Luteolibacter sp. LG18: one gene and its partner. The protein of the gene in region 1 binds, or shares a complex with, the protein of each later gene. Links are inferred from orthologs where the notes say so. Each region holds a gene or a part of one and is shown in the gene's direction. Other genes may lie near its edges.

Region 1 (7,806 bases):
GAAGGCGTGGTGGTCGGCGGAATCGCCGGTCCCGGTCTCGGCGACGAGGGCACCGCCGGAGCCGTCGGCGCGGGTGGCTGCGCCCCTCCCGGCAAGGTCGGCACCGGCTGGCCGCCGGGTGGCACCACCACCGGTGGCGGTTGGGGCGGCGCGAGCAGGTTCTTCCACTCGCCAATCTTGTAACTTTCCCCGAGGCCGCCGAACTCCTTCACGAGAGCATCGCACTTGCTACGCCACGCATCGTAATCCGGCGGACCGGCCGTCTCGCGGGTTCCCGGAAACACCAGGTAGGTCACCTTCAGGTCGGATACCGGACGGTTGTAGGGCGTGGCCCTCACGTTCAGCTCCTTGGCGATCCGCAGCGAGGCCTCGCCCACCTTGTAGTTCGGCCCGCCGTCGCCCACGATCGCGGGCAGGATCTTGTCCCCGTAGATCACCAGCGCGTAGTCGCCGACGTTCGGCGCGAAGGGATCGCCGGTGGCCCCGAGGATATTGATGGGGATCACGATGAACGGATCGTATTCGGCGATCAGGAACGAGCGGCCCTTCATGTCCGTGATCCCGCGCTTGAGCATGGCGATGCGGCTCTTCAGCCACTTCTTGCGGTCGGCGGTGGTGTTCTTGTCCGCCAGCTCCTTTTCACCGGCGGTCACGCGGCGCTCCCAGCCGGCCACGATCGGGTTCGGAACCTGGGACTTTTTCGCCCAACCGTAGCTGGTGAATGGCTGGTAGTTCGGGGAATTGACGATCTCCTCCGGCATCGTCGGCAGGCGGTCGCCATCCGAGCCATCCGACACCACGTCCATGTCCGCCTGCAGCAGCATCGCGCGGCGACCGGCCTCGGTCTTGAGGTTCAGGATCGTTTCGCAGTCGAACAAGTTGTGCTTGGTCAGCAGTTCATTGAGCGCGGTGGCGTCCCGTTTGATGCGGGCGGTCTTGTTGTCGTAAAGGGTGTAGTACCACTTCGAGACCTCACCCTTTTTCAGGATCTCCTCCAGCCCCGGCAGCATCGCACCGAGCTTCGGGTTCGAAGTCTGGAGCTCCGCCAAGGTCTTGGCCGGAGCGGGCAGGCGCACGCTCAAGGTGTAGAGCGCGGCATAGCTGTCCGGCGTCACCCGCTCCTTCGAGGCCAGCGTGCCGTGATCGAACTTCAGCTCGACCTTGAAGGGAATCCCGGACCGCAACTGGCGGACATCGGTTTCCGGCCCCAGCGGCTCGTCCGGCACCTGGTTCTGCGGCGGATTCACCGGCGTGTCCGGGCGGGATGTCACCTTGCGGGCGGCCTCCAGATCCTTGCGGAGATCGTCGATCTCCCGCTGGGCCTCGGCGTCCTTCTCGGCACGGATGCGGTCCCCTTCCCTCTGAAGCAGTTCCTCGACCTCCTGCTGGGATTTACCGACCGGTCCGCCCTTGGGCGCGAACACCTCGCGCAGGCCCCGCTTGATCTTCCCGGGCACCGGAGTGAACAGGAACCCCGCCGCCACCAGCCCGAGCACGAACAGCAGCAGCGCCCAGCGCGGCGCGGTCTTGCCGAACTGGCCGACCTGCCGGCGCTTCACTCCTGAGATGTGGTTGGAATCCTTCCGGTCGGACATTTCGGGGACAATCTAGCAGCGTCAACGTTGCCAGCAACCTCCGTCGATCATGAGAATGCGGGTTTATTGGTTCCGGAGGGCAGAACGTGGAGGCGGGCCGGAAGATCCGAGGGCCCCGAATCAGAAATTCAACCACGGATGAACAGGATGGACACAGATAAGAAGTGATGAACGGCTGGCTGTCCGGAAACGGAAATCCAAATCCATCCCTCTTCCATCCGCGTTCATCCGTGGTTGAATCTCTTCCCCACCATCGAATGGCGCGCGGTTCACTCCCCCCACGCCGAGAAGATCCATTCAAGGCCAATCCGGTCGATGTCATCGAACGCGCCGGGCAGGGTCGAATCGACATCGAACACCGCCACGATCCGGCCATCCCGGTCCCGCACTGGCACCACGATCTCGCTTTCCGAAAGCGCGTCGCACGCGATGTGGCCCGGGAACGCGTGGACGTCCGCCACCACCTGTGTCTCGCCGGTCTGCCATGCCGCCCCGCACACGCCCCGGCCCCAGGCGATCCGTGCGCAGCCGACCGTGCCCTGATACGGCCCGATCACCAGCCCGCCGCCCAAGACGCGGTAGAATCCCGTCCAGTAATAGTGCGGCATCAGCCCGTGGAGGACCGAAACAATGCCCGCCATCCGCGCGATCCGGTCCGGTTCCCCGGCGGTCAGGCCGCTGATCCGCAGCCGGGCGTCCTCGTAAAGCCGTTGTTTTTCATCGCGTTCGGGAATTCGCATGCCCTTTGCAAAACTGAAAACTGACAAACCCGCAAACTCCAATACAGTCGCCGCGTGAGCTACCAGGTCTTCGCCCGCAAATACCGTCCCAAAACCTTCGATGACGTCCTCGGGCAGGACCACGTCGTCCGCACCCTGCGCAATGCCATCGAGCAAAAGCGCCTCGCCCACGCCTACCTCTTCGTCGGCCCGCGCGGCACCGGCAAGACCTCGACCGCCCGCATCCTGGCCAAGGCCCTGAACTGCACCGGCGGCCCGAAGGCGGACTTCAATCCGGACGAGGACGTATGCGTCGAGATCGCCGAAGGCCGCTCGCTGGACGTCCTGGAAATCGACGGTGCCTCGAACAACGGCGTCGAGCAGGTCCGCGACCTCCGCGAGTCCGTCCGCTTCGCCCCGGCCCGCGGCCAGTTCAAGATCTACTACATCGACGAGGTCCACATGCTCAGCAACGCGGCCTTCAACGCCCTGCTGAAGACCCTCGAGGAGCCGCCGCCGCACGTGAAGTTCATCTTCGCCACCACCGAGGCGAACAAGATCCTGCCGACCATCCTGTCCCGCTGCCAGCGGTTCGACCTGCGCCCGATCCCGACCGAGCTGATCGCCAAGCACCTGCTGCACATCGCCCGCGAGGAAAACGTGAAGCTCGATGACGCCGCGGCCTGGGCCGTGGCGAAGGGCGCGGACGGCGGCATGCGCGATGCCCAGTCGATGCTCGACCAGCTCGTGGCTTTCTGCGGTGACCACATCACCGAGGCGAACGTCCTCGACGTGTTCGGTTTCACCTCCCGCGAAAAGGTCGCCCAGCTCGCCTCCGCGCTGCTGGCCCGCCAGACCGCGGCCGCGCTTTCGCTGATCCAGAAGGAAGCCGAATCCGGCCGCGAGCTCGGCCAGCTCCTCGGTGAACTCGTCGGCGCGATGCGCGCCCTGCTGGTCGCGAAGCTCGATTCCTCCGCCGATGGCGATGGTATCCCGGCCGAGCTGTGGCAGAGCCTGCTCGCCGCGGCCGACCCCTACCCGGCGGACCGGATCCTCTCCGCCATCGACGTCTTCGCCGAAACCGAGGGCCGCATGAAGTGGTCCACGAACAAGCGCCTCCATTTCGAACTCGGCCTGATCAAGGCCGTGCAGGTCCTTGGCGAAGTCCGCCTGTCCGACGTGATCAAGGTGCTCGCCAAAGGAGCCGATGCCATCGGCGACGCCGGATTCCCGGTTCCCGCCCCGGCAGCCACCGCCATCCCGGCGGTCCCCGTCGCTCCGCCCCCGGCACCCGACCGGAAATCGGAACCAGAGCCCGAGCCCGCCCCTGTCTTCGAACCCGAGCCCGCTCCGGAGCCGGTTTACGAGCCCGCCTACGAGGCCCCGCCCATCCGCGAACCCGAGCCGGAACCACCGCCCGTGGCCAAGGTCTGGGAACCGGAAGTCGAAAGCGACTTCCCGGCCCCGGTTTCCTCGGTGCCGAAGCGCACTCACGATGCCATCACCAGCCGCTTCGATTCCCTGATCGCCGCGGCCCCCGAACACAGCGAGCCGCCTCCGCCACTGGTCGAGCCGCCGCCGTTCAAATCCGCCGAACCGGCGGCTCCGCCCGAGCCACCGAAGCCCGCCCGCCCGCAAGCGGACGAAAGCTTCCACCGCGATCCGCTCATCGAACACGCCCTCACCGCCCTCGAAGGCCGGGTGGTGGGCTAAACAGAAACAAGACTGAAAGACACAAGACGCAAGAGAAGAGCCCCCTCGATCCCGTCGTTTTCCAGTCTTGAGTCTTACGTCTTCAAATCTTCACTCTCCTTTCCCATGAACATCCAGAAACTCATGAAACAAGCCCAGCAGATGCAGGCCGGGCTTGCCGCCAAGCAGGAAGAACTCGCCCAGCGCACCGTCGAGGCCAGCGTCGGCGGCGGCAAGGTGACCGTGGTGTCCACCTGCGCCGGTGACGTGCTCTCGATCAAGATCGACCCGTCCGTCGTCGATCCGTCCGATGTCGAGTTCCTCCAGGACCTCGTGCTCAAGGGCGTCCAGGAAGCCGTCAACAAGGGCAAGGAATTCGCCGCCGCTGAAATGAAGAAGCTCACCGGCGGCCTGGGCATCCCGGGACTCTGAGCCGGTTTCGCCGCGCGTGGCCGCCGCCCCCTCTCGGGGGCACAAGACGCTGGATTTCCGCGCGGACTGTTAGATAATGCTCGGGTCATGAATGCCGCCCGCACCCGCCGCCGTCTTGGATGGGCCCTGGTGGGTGCGTCGCTGGGCTTGCATTTCGTGACCATGTTCGCCTTTTCCCGCCAGCCGGACCGGCTGGCGGCCTTCACGGTGGCACCGATTTGGATCTGGGGACTGATCGGACTGGCCCTGTCGTGCAGCGCCTTCCTGTTTCTCCGCGCCTCCCTGTCGCTGATCGTCACCGGGATCTGGGCGGTCACCGTCCTCCTTTTCGCGGATGAGGCCCAGGTGCTGGTGAACCTCGCCAAGCAAGCCCCCGCTCCCGGGGCCGCGGCCCCCTACAAGGGCCAGCCGGTGGTCCGCGTCATGACCATCAATTGCGCCCACAGTGAGTTCGGGAACCCCGTGCCGGACATCGCCGCCTGGCAACCGGATGTCGTCCTGCTTCAGGAGGTGTCGCCCGCCGAGGTCAAAAGCGTGGCGGACGCCCTCTACGACGGCCATGGCGATTACCGGTTCCACGAATCGAACGGCATCGTCACCCGCTGGAAAATCAAGCGCGAGGTGCGGAATCCCGCCTTCCGGGAGCAGCAGCTCACCCTGCTGACTCCCACTGGCCGGGAGATCGAGGTCGTGAACATCCACCTCACCAGCGCCGCCACCGACCTGCGCCTATGGAATCGCTCGGCCTGGCGCACGCACCGCGAGGTCCGCCAGGCCCGCCGCCAGGAGCTTTCCACAGCGCTGCAATTGCTGGAACAAACGGCCCCCTTCCCCAGCCGTCCGACCCTCCTCGGGGGCGACTTCAATTCCCCCGCCAGCGACCCGGTCCACCTGCTGCTGGCGCGGGACTTCACCGATGCCTTTTCCGCCGCCGGCACCGGCTGGGGGGACACCTTCCAGCGCCGGGTCCCGATCCTCCGCCTGGACTGCCTCTACTCCACCCACCAGCTCAAAGCGGTCCGCTGCCAGGCCGTCACCAGCCGGAATACCGATCATCGCCTGGTGGTGGCAGACTTTCTGCTTCTCAACGGGTAACGACGGCGGATGGCGGAATTGTCACCCGCTCCCCACCGACTTTCCGGGGTCCGTTCCCGCGGGCCATTCTAACTCCTTTGACAGGCTCAACCCCTTTCCCCTAGTTTCCCCGCCATGCAACCGGTGCAGTTCGAACAAGCGGTCCTGGCGATCGTTGGACGCGACAAGCGTTACGAGCCCCACGGCTTCTTCTTCCTGAAGGACGCACTGGATTTCACACTCAAGCGGGTCGCCGACGGGAACACCGGCAGCGCCCGCCACGTGAGCGGCCAGGAGCTGCTCGATGGCTTCCGGGACCTCGCCCTGGACCAATTCGGCCCGATGGGAGCCACCCTCATGGGCGAATGGGGCATCCGCGAGTGCAGCGACGTGGGCGAAATGGTCTTCCTGCTGATCGAGGAAGGCATGTTCGGCAAACAGGACTCCGATTCGAAGGAGGACTTCACCGGCAAGTTCACCCTCTCCGAGGCCCTCACCCACCCGTTCCTGCCGAAGCGCCTGATCCCCGCGGTCAAGCCGACCCCGACCAAGAAGGTCCGGAAGTAACCCGCCCCAGACGGCGGCTCATTTCCGTTTCTCCATCGCCCGGTCGTAGACCTCCTTGGGCGTGGACGCATCCTTGATGCCGCTGGCACCGGCCAGCACGACCTCGTCCACCGGACCGTAGTCGAAGTTTTCCTTCGGCAGATCCTTCTTCGGCATGATGCTGGCCAGGTAATAGATCCGGCTTTTCAGATACTCGCGGAGCTGCGGCGTGAGATCCTTCCGCTGCAGGTTGTTCAGGTGCACCCGGAACTCATTGCGGTTCGGCGCACCCGCGGTGGCATCCCGCAGGCTCATCCCGGTCCACGTGCCCGCGGTGAAGAAAATCCCGATCAACGCGATCACGCCCAGAATGGCCACCAGCTTCATGGCCGGATGGTGGGAGAAGTCGAGCGAGGCGGTCCAGAACGATCCGCCTCTCACGGCCAGGTCGGCATCAACGCGGCATCCGAATGCCCGTCGAACTCCCTCAGCGCATACCGCTTCACAAACTCCGGCAGGGATTCCGGCTGGCCGTCATCCCGCAGCACCATCGCACCGATACAGAAGTGGAAGGTCGAGTAGTACCATCGCCCATCCGAGGCACGGGCGATGAAGAGATCCTTGATTTCGGGCACCTGCTTTTCGCAGCTCGCCCGGTAGGCCAGCCAATCCCCGTTGGCACACACGATGGTCCGTTCATCCAGCCAATCCGCTACGGGTTCCGGAGGCCTTTTACCATTCGCCACCTGCGTTGACACCGCCGCAATCATCGCCTCCTTGGTATCCCGCCGGACTGGGGAGTGATACGCGTCCGGACGATTGAGAAACCACCCAGCCATCGTCCCCACCAACGCGAGGCCCACCGCGACACACCATCCGATCAGCCAATCCTTTTTCATCACGACGGCTTCCATCTACCCCCGTGCCACCGAGACCGGCGTGCCGCGGACCACCCACTCGTAGAAACAACGGGCCGCGTTCTTGCCGCCCAGCGGCATGCGGATGCAGCCGTGGGATGCCGGATAATCCGGCACCGAGGTGAAGCCGTGGATGAACACGTGGCCATTGATCTGCACCGCCCACGGCATCGGCGCGTTGTTGTAGAGCCGGGACCGGTGCAGCCGCTCCTTGCTGGGCCCCGCCTTGAACTCACCCGCGGGAGTCGAGCGCCCGCTGCGGCCGGAGCTGATCTTGGTTTGCAGCACCAGCCGGTCGCCCTGCCACGCGCGCAGCCGCTGGCGCTTCAGACTCACTTCCACGCGCTTCGGGGACACCGTCACCGTGAAATGGCGGGTCCAGGAATACACCTCGATTTCACCGGGATTCTCGCCCGGAAAGAGCGTCGCGCCCGCCTCAGCCAGCTTCGCGATCGACACCAGTTCCGCGCCGTAAAAGGAACGCCTGCCGGTCTTCGGTGTCAGCGCCACGCCGTTCAGACTGAGATTGGCCTTCTTGTCGCGGGCCACGTTCCAGCCCAGCCGGCGCGCCGTTTCATTCACCGGCAGGTAAACCTCGGGAGCGCCATCGAAGGTGATCCCATCCACCGTGGTGGCGGATAGCGGCGAGGCACTGGCCACGGCGGTCGCGCAAAGCACCACCCGCAGCAAACGACGGAGACGGACAGGGCAGCCCGGATACTTTTCCACAATCCAACGATACAACTCCCCGCAGCGGAACGGAAGACCCAAGTTTGCAACGACATCGGGAGACAAATTCGCTTTCCACCGGTATTGGCAAGAGGAGAACGC
Region 2 (7,694 bases), 1.1 Mb from region 1 along the record:
GCTGAGCACCGCATTGAACTCGCTGGCGACGAGCTACGTGAAGGACTTCCACTTCCGCTGGTTCGGTGAACCGGCCGATGACAAGGGCAAGGTCCATGCGCTGCGCCTGGGCACCGTGATCTTCGCCGTGCTGCTCATTTCCGTGGCCCTCGCCACCGCATGGGTGAGCGCGCACAACCCGAACCTGCGCATCCTGCCGATCATCCTCGGCATCTTCGGCTACACCTACGGCTCGCTGTTAGGCGTGTTCATGACCGGCCTCTTCACGAAGACCCGCGGCAGCGATCAAGGCAACGTCATCGCCATGCTCGCGGGCTTCATCGTGGTGGCGTACTTGTCGGGTCTCGATACCGATGTCGCCGCGTTGTTTGGTGCGAAATCGGTTACGCGTCCCGCGTGGATGCCGGTCATCGAATTCCCGTGGCGCATCATGTTTGGAACCCTCGTCACATTCGCCGTTTCGGTCGCTTTCCGGACCCCGGAAAGGGCCTCAAAAATTTGAAACGGATTCGTCACGATTCATTCCGTTTGTTTCCAAGGGGATGCGTAAAATCCTGGGTTGGAGAGCTCTGGTGATAGTTCGGCGATGCGAAATAACGGGCCGGTCAAGTTCTAAAAAATTTTCGCCGTGGAACGCTTGTGGAAAGTGAAAAGCGGCATCCATCGGTTGGAGGGTCGTAAAATTTTTATCCAACAGGGCGCCGGATCAGGTCATGGTCTCCAAGCGCGGCGGTTGCCAGCCACGGGGTTGGAACCGGGCCGCGCGAAACAGTGAGACACCCGACACGACGACAACATGATGGCACAGGAGGCAGTGGAAACGATGCATGAAGGCGCAACCGAAACGTTCACGGAAAGCCACGATGGTGGAGCCTGGGACCTCATTTGCGGTGACCTGCAATCCATGGTCAGCCGCGATGCCTTCCAGCGTTGGTTCCGTGCCGCGCGCATGACGTCCTGCGAGGACGGTGTCGTCACCATCGGTGTCCCCGGTGAGATCCACCAGGTGTGGATCGAGACCAACTATCTCCCCGAGCTGACCTCCGCCGTCTGCGCCCGCATCGAGGGCGTGCACGAGGTCCGCGTGACCATCGGCACCGAAGAGGTCGCCCCGGCCGAAAAGGAAGCCGCCAGCGATGAGCCGGCCGCCACCTACACCCGCCCGGACGAGCCCGGCGCGTTCGAGAAGCGCATCAAGGCCGCCGGCCTGAATCCGAACTACACCTTCGAGCGCTTCGTCGTCGGCAACAACAGCCAGTTCGCCCACGCCGCCTGCGAGGCCGTGGCGAAGCGCACCGGCGTCGGCTACAACCCGCTCTTCATCCACGGCGGCCCGGGCCTCGGCAAGACCCACCTGATGCAGTCCATCGGCCAGGAGTGGCTGCGCCGCTACCCGTCCTCACGCGTCGTCTATCTCACCTGCGAGAAGTTCACCAACGAGTTCATCGACGCCGTCCGCCGTGGCGACATCGAGAAGTTCCGCCGCCGCTACCGCAGTGCGGACGTGATGCTCATCGACGACGTCCAGTTCCTCGCCGGCAAGGAGCGCTCCCAGGAGGAGTTCTTCCACACCTTCAACACCCTGCTCGATGGCCGCCAGCAGGTCGTCCTGACCTGCGACCGCCCGGCCTGCGAGATCAAGAACCTCGAGCCGCGCCTCGTCTCCCGCTTCGAGTGCGGCCTCGCCGTCGAGCTCCAGCCGCCGCAGATGGAGACCCGCATGGCCATCCTCCGGAAGAAGTCCGAGGAGTGGAAGGTGAAGGTCGATGGCTCGATCCTCCGCTTCCTGGCCGAGCGCATCGGCACCAACGTCCGCCGCCTGGAAGGCGCGCTCATGCGCGTCGCCACCTTCGCCTCCCTCGCCGGGGAAAGCGTCAGCGTGGACAAGGTCGAGCACCTGCTCCGCGACCTGCTCCGCGAGGAGGCCAGCCGCCAGATCAGCATCGATTCCATCCAGAAGGCCGTGGCCGAGCACTTCGACGTGCGCCTCGCGGACATGACCAGCCGCCGCCGCCCCGCCAGCATCGCGCTGCCCCGCCAGGTGGCCATGTATCTGAGCCGGAACCTCACCAAGGGCTCCCTGATGGAAATCGGCGAGGCCTTCGGCGGCCGCGACCACGGCACTGTCATCCACGCCTGCAAGAAGATCAACGACCGCATCGGCAAGGAACCGGGCATGCGCGAGACCATCGCCCGCATCGAATCCCAGCTCCGGCGCTGAAGCCGGCCGGAAACCCGGTTCGGAGGCCTCCGGTGGAAATCACAAAAATTTCCGCCGGGCGCGCGGTTTCCGGGGCTCCTTTCCGCCCCGGCGGCGCTGGAACCCTGATCCTGCAATCCCTTAAAATTTTGTGAATTCCGGAGCAGGTCCGGGAGCGATCTCCAACAGGTCCGAATCGCTCACAGAAGTCTTGCAAACGGATGGCGAAATCGGAAACGTGTCCCCCAACACGCCCGGTTTCTCCCGATCATGAAGTTCCGAATTTCCAAGGAAGCGTTCCTCGACGGCCTGCAGAAGGTTCAGCACGTCGTCAGCACGCGCACCACGCTGCCGATCCTTTCGAACGTTCTGCTGGTCGCCAGCAACGGTCGCCTGCAGTTCACCACCACGGACCTCGATGTCGGCATCACCGGCTCGGTGGAAGCCCAGATCGAGCGGGACGGTGCCACCACCCTCCCGGCCAAGCGCCTGGTGAACATCGTCCGCGAGCTCCCGGCCAGCGAGGTCGAGGTCTCCGTGGACGCCAAGAACGTGGCCTCCATCCAGAGCGGCCCGTCCTTCTTCAAGATCATCGGCCTCAGCCAGGATGAGTTCCCGCCGCTGCCGGACTTCGGCGGTGCCAAGGAATTCCGCATCCCGCAGATCGTCCTGCGCGACGGACTTCGCAAGACCTCCTACGCGATCTCGACCGACGAGACCCGCTACGTGCTCAACGGCATCTTCACCTCCTTCCGCGAGGGCAAGCTCACGCTCGTCGCCACCGACGGCCGCCGCCTCGCGATGATGGAGAACGACCTCGAGTTCCCCGCTTCCCACGAAACCGACGTCATCATCCCGACCAAGGCCGTGCAGGAACTCCAGCGCCTCCTCGGCGATGCCGGCGACGTGCTCGTCCGCCTCAGCGAGAGCCAGATCTCTTTCATCGTCGGTGAGAGCCTGCTGGTCAGCAAGCTGATCGAGGGCAACTACCCGAACTACCGCCAGGTGATCCCGGGCGACTCCACCGAGCGCGTGCCGCTCAACCGCGAGGCGATGCTCGAAACCGTCCGCCGTGTTTCGCTGCTGTCCTCGGACAAGTCGAACTCCGTGAAGCTCGTCTTCGGCGAGAATCAGATCGAGGTCACCGCGAACTCGCCGGACGTCGGTGAAGCCCGCGAGTCCATGGACGTCGCCTACACCGGCAAGGCCATGCAGATCGCCTTCAACCCGGACTTCCTCAAGGCCCCGCTCCAGAATCTCGACGCGGAAACCGTCTACCTCGACCTCATCGACGAGATGAGCCCGGGCGTGATCCGCATCGACGGCAGCTTCCTCTACGTGCTCATGCCGATGCGCGTCACCGGAGGCTGATCCCCGGCCCATCGAACTTCAGCGAAAAGCCCGGTCCACGCGAGTGGCCCGGGCTTTTTGTCGGGGCTGTCCTTGTTAGAACGTCACCTCGTGGGCCTGCCCCTGTGGCTTGCGGCCTTGGTAGATCGTCTTGCCCGCCGTGTCGGTGGCGGTCACCTCGATGTCCTGTCCCTGGCGGCGGACCGTCAGGTTCCACAGTCTCCCGGACGAACGGACCTTTTCCAGTGATGCCTGTGGCCACGCCGCCGGGAGCTGCGGGGTGATGAGGCACTTGTTCAGCCCGGTCGGGCGGATGCCCAGCACCCCCTCGGTGAAGATCCGGCAGTAGAGCGCGGACTCGGCGGCGAGGTGACTCTGCCCGGCCTCCGGCCAGGCCTCGATCGGGTAGGGGGCATGCGGTCCGAGCAGCCGCTGGCGCGTGTAGCGGGTCAGGTAGTCCAGTCCGCGGGCGGTGTCCCCGGCGATGAACGCGCCGCGGAGTCCGTACAACGTACTGCGGTCCCAGTAGGTTTTCGTGCCCGCTTGGGTCAGGAGGCCGTCCTGCGTCCACAGGCGGTCGGAAAACAGGGCCTTCAGCGTGCCTTCCCGCCGCTCCGTGATGCCGCACACCAGCGGCACGCAGATCCACGAGCGCAGTACGTCGTTGCCATCGTAGTAGCGGTAGGTCTCGTAGCCTTCGACGGTCGCGCCGAAATAGCGGTTGGTCGCTTCCTTCAGGGCCGCGGCTTGCTTCACGTACGTCGTGGCCATTTCCGCCGGTTTCCCGAGATCGCGGGCGAGCGCCGCCGAGGAGAGCAGGGCGTCGTGATAGAGGGAGGCGGTGCACAGGTTGGCCTTGCCGGCGGGGAAGCGTCCTTCGAGCTCGTCGCTATCGGATTTCGGCACGCCTTGCTCGTTGAGCTGGCGGCGGGTGTATTCCAGGCACCACTCGATCAGCGGCCACACCTCCTTCGCCTGCTCGGGATCGCCGCAGGCCAGTGCCCAGCGGGCCGCGCCGTAGGCGGTCATCGCGGCGTCACCCCGGTCGCCCGCGCCGTCCCAGATGTCCCGCCCTTCCGCGATGATCGACGATGGGAGCCGCTTGTAATCCGGATTGAGGAACTTCGCGTAGAGGGCGAAGCAGTTGCGCGCGCTCTCCCGGGCGGAGGGATCATCGAGGAACGCGAAGAACGGGTTCGCATACTCGTTCTGATCGTTGCACCACAGCGCCGCCAGGAACTTGTTGCGTCCGCCCGGGCCGTGCATCAAGCCGCCGCGGGTGGCGTAGATGCTCTCGGTGGTCCGGTACTTGGCCTGCCGGAACATTTCATCGAGCGCCGGATCCGGGGTCTTCAGGATCATCAACCCTGCCAAGCGATCCCGCATCGATTCGCGGGCCGCCTTCTCCGCGAACACATCCGGAAACGGGAATGGCTCGCCGTCCTTCACCGCGGTGATGCACAGCCCGCCACGCGCGGTCTCCCCGGGTGCCAGCAAGGTGGTGCCGGCCCCGATCCACTGGCGTTTTACCTGATAGACGCCCCACTTGCCCTTCTTGCCATCGGTGGCGGTCTGCTCGCTCCAGTTCGGCTGGGTCAGGGTGACCGCCTTGGCGGAGCGGTTCGTCCACTCGTAGGTCTCGATCATCGAGGGTTGCTCGTTCGACGCGAAAAGGGTGCGGCTGAGCTCCAGCGGTCCCTGCCTGCCGTGGAAGGTCACGATGCCGTCGATCGAAACGCGGTCGATCACCGCGGTCGGGGCCGGTGCACCGTCGAGAGTGATGGTCGGCTCCTTCCCGGTGCCCAGGTCCACCTGCAGGGCGGCGTGGGTGTTGTCGGGCAGCGTCCGGAGCATCGGCCAGCGCACGCTGCGCGTGAGTTTCAGGTGTCCTGTGGCATCGAGGTCCCAGTTGGTGATCGCGTCCACGGCCTTGCCGCTTTGCTCGATGTGGTCGCCGAACGGAAGGTGGCCCGGCTGTACTTCCCAAACGAGGCCGCCCTTCGGCGAGAGGGTCCATTGGGGAGCCGCCCGCGCGGTGGAAAGCGTGAGCAGGGTCATGGCAAAGAGGTGGTGGGGCCGGGGCATGATGCGGGTCGTATTCGGGGAATCAAAGCGGACCGCGGCACGGGAGGGAAACCCACACATCCGGGTGTGTCTCCTAGCCGATCGGGTCCGAGTCCGTCACTGGATACGTCCCGGCAACGCCGGACCCTCGCACAAAAAAGCGGCCGAGGGGATGCCTCGGCCGCTTGGGGTGATTCTGGTTTCAGGCGGGGGCTCCCACCACCGCGCCGGGCAGGGGTCCGTCTTCGTCGGTGGAGCTGCCATCGGGCCGCTTCGGCGCTTCCTTCTTCCGGTATTCATCCGGGATGGAGGGCGGCTTCGGCGAGGACGGCGGATTCTTCATCGAGCCGCTCTCGATCAGGTCCTTGATGTGCTCGGCGTCGAGGGTCTCGTATTCCAACAGCGCTTGGGCGATCAGCTCGAGCGTCGTGCGGCGGTCCACCAGCAGGCGCTTGGCGTCGTCGTAGGCATGGTCGATCAGGCCCTTCACTTCGTCATCGATCAGCTTGGCGGTGGCGCCGCTGTAGCTGGAGCGTCCGCGGGACATGAAGGAATCACCTTCCGCCTCGCCGTATTCCACCATGCCCAGCTTGTCGCTCATACCCCACTCGCACACCATCTTGCGGGCGATGTGGGTGGCCATGCGGATGTCGCCGACCGCGCCGTTGGTGACGTTGCCAAACACGATCTCCTCGGCCACGCGACCGCCCATGGCGACCACGAGTTGGTCGAGCAGCTCGGCCTTGCGGTAGGTGAACTTGTCCTCGGTCGGCAGGAACATGGTCGAGCCGAGCGACGGGCCACGCGGGATGATGGTGACCTTGTGGAGCGGATCGGTGTGCTCGAGGATCTCGTTGAGGATCGCGTGGCCGGCTTCGTGGTAAGCGGTGTTCTCCTTCTCCTTGTCGGAGAGGGCGAGCGAGCGGCGCTCGCGGCCCCAGCGGACCTTGTCGCGGGCTTCCTCCATTTCGGCGAGCGTCACCGCGGACATGCCCTTGCGGGCGGCCAGCAGCGCGGCCTCGTTGATCAGGTTCGCCAGCTCGGCGCCGGAGAAACCGGGCGTGCCGCGGGCGATCACGCCGAGGTCGGTGTTGGCGGCCAGCTTGATCTTCTTGATGTGGACCTTGAGGATCTCCTCGCGGCCCTTGTAGTCCGGCAGCGAGACGGTGACCTGACGGTCGAAGCGGCCCGGGCGCAGCAGCGCGGGATCGAGCACGTCCGGACGGTTGGTCGCGGCGATGATGATCACGCCTTCCTGGGTGTCGAAGCCATCCATCTCCACGAGAAGCTGGTTGAGCGTCTGCTCGCGCTCGTCGTGGCCACCGCCCATGCCGTGTCCACGGTGGCGGCCCACGGCGTCGATCTCATCGATGAAGATCAGGCAGGGCGCGTGCTTCTTGCCCTGCTCGAACATGTCGCGGACGCGGGAGGCTCCCACGCCGACGAACATTTCGACGAAGTCCGAACCCGAGATCGAGAAGAACGGCACATCCGCCTCGCCGGCGATCGCGCGGGCGAGCAGGGTCTTGCCGGTGCCCGGAGGGCCGACCATCAGCACGCCCTTCGGAATCGAGCCGCCGAGCTTCTGGAACTTGCGCGGATCGCGGAGGAAGTCGACGATCTCCCACAGCTCTTCCTTGGCCTCCTGGATGCCGGCCACGTCCTTGAAGGTGACCTTGTTGCGGTCCATCGTCAGCAGGCGGGCCTTGCTCTTGCCGAAGGACATGGCGCCGCGGCCGGCGGCCTTCATCTGCTGGCGGAAGAGGAAAACGAGCAGCAGCACCACCAGCAGCACCGGTAGGAAGGTGAAGATCGCGCTCTTGAGGATGTCCGGGTCGGTTTCGTAGGTGCCGTAGGACTTCACCAACTCGGAAAGGTCGTCGCCGAGCAGGGCCACCAGCGTGTTGACCTCGAACTGGCGCGGCTCTTGGACCTTGCCGTCGATTTTGGCGATCTCCCAGTTCTTCACTTCCTTGCGGATGCCGGTCAGCGCCGCGTTGCCGCCCACGGTGGCCGTGGTGAGGGTGAGCGGGCCGTTCGGATCGTTCGGCGCGATTTCACCCAGCGAGAAGGCCTTGCG

What was found.
Region 2: the proteins of dnaX (region 1) and dnaN are in contact, whole or in part, in a cryo-EM structure (PDB 8GIZ), measured with the Escherichia coli proteins. The link is inferred for Luteolibacter sp. LG18 from one-to-one orthologs.

What each region holds. Positions count from the first base shown.
Region 1 is NZ_AP024600.1:3,761,647-3,769,452, reverse strand. What follows is about bases 1,764-4,708. They hold dnaX (DNA polymerase III subunit gamma/tau), read left to right. Parts: upstream 1,764-2,389; coding sequence 2,390-4,027; downstream 4,028-4,708. Other genes in these bases: llg_RS15100 (endonuclease/exonuclease/phosphatase family protein), read left to right, coding at 4,526-4,708; llg_RS15105 (YbaB/EbfC family nucleoid-associated protein), read left to right, coding at 4,133-4,438; llg_RS15115 (GAF domain-containing protein), read right to left, coding at 1,865-2,335. Also shown: llg_RS15120 (glycoside hydrolase family 75 protein), read right to left, coding at 1-1,595; more of llg_RS15100, read left to right, coding at 4,709-5,533; llg_RS15095 (Minf_1886 family protein), read left to right, coding at 5,648-6,079; llg_RS15090 (hypothetical protein), read right to left, coding at 6,098-6,499; llg_RS15085 (hypothetical protein), read right to left, coding at 6,496-6,957; llg_RS15080 (L,D-transpeptidase), read right to left, coding at 6,973-7,704. UniProt on the Escherichia coli protein: Part of the beta sliding clamp loading complex, which hydrolyzes ATP to load the beta clamp onto primed DNA to form the DNA replication pre-initiation complex.
Region 2 is NZ_AP024600.1:2,637,526-2,645,219, forward strand. Bases 1,688-4,520 are described here. They hold dnaN (DNA polymerase III subunit beta), read left to right. Parts: upstream 1,688-2,470; coding sequence 2,471-3,571; downstream 3,572-4,520. Other genes in these bases: dnaA (chromosomal replication initiator protein DnaA), read left to right, coding at 1,688-2,221; llg_RS11005 (hypothetical protein), read right to left, coding at 3,647-4,520. Also shown: llg_RS10990 (sodium:solute symporter), read left to right, coding at 1-502; more of dnaA, read left to right, coding at 824-1,687; more of llg_RS11005, read right to left, coding at 4,521-5,608; ATP-dependent zinc metalloprotease FtsH, read right to left, coding at 5,817-7,694. UniProt on the Escherichia coli protein: Confers DNA tethering and processivity to DNA polymerases and other proteins. Acts as a clamp, forming a ring around DNA (a reaction catalyzed by the clamp-loading complex) which diffuses in an ATP-independent manner freely and bidirectionally along dsDNA.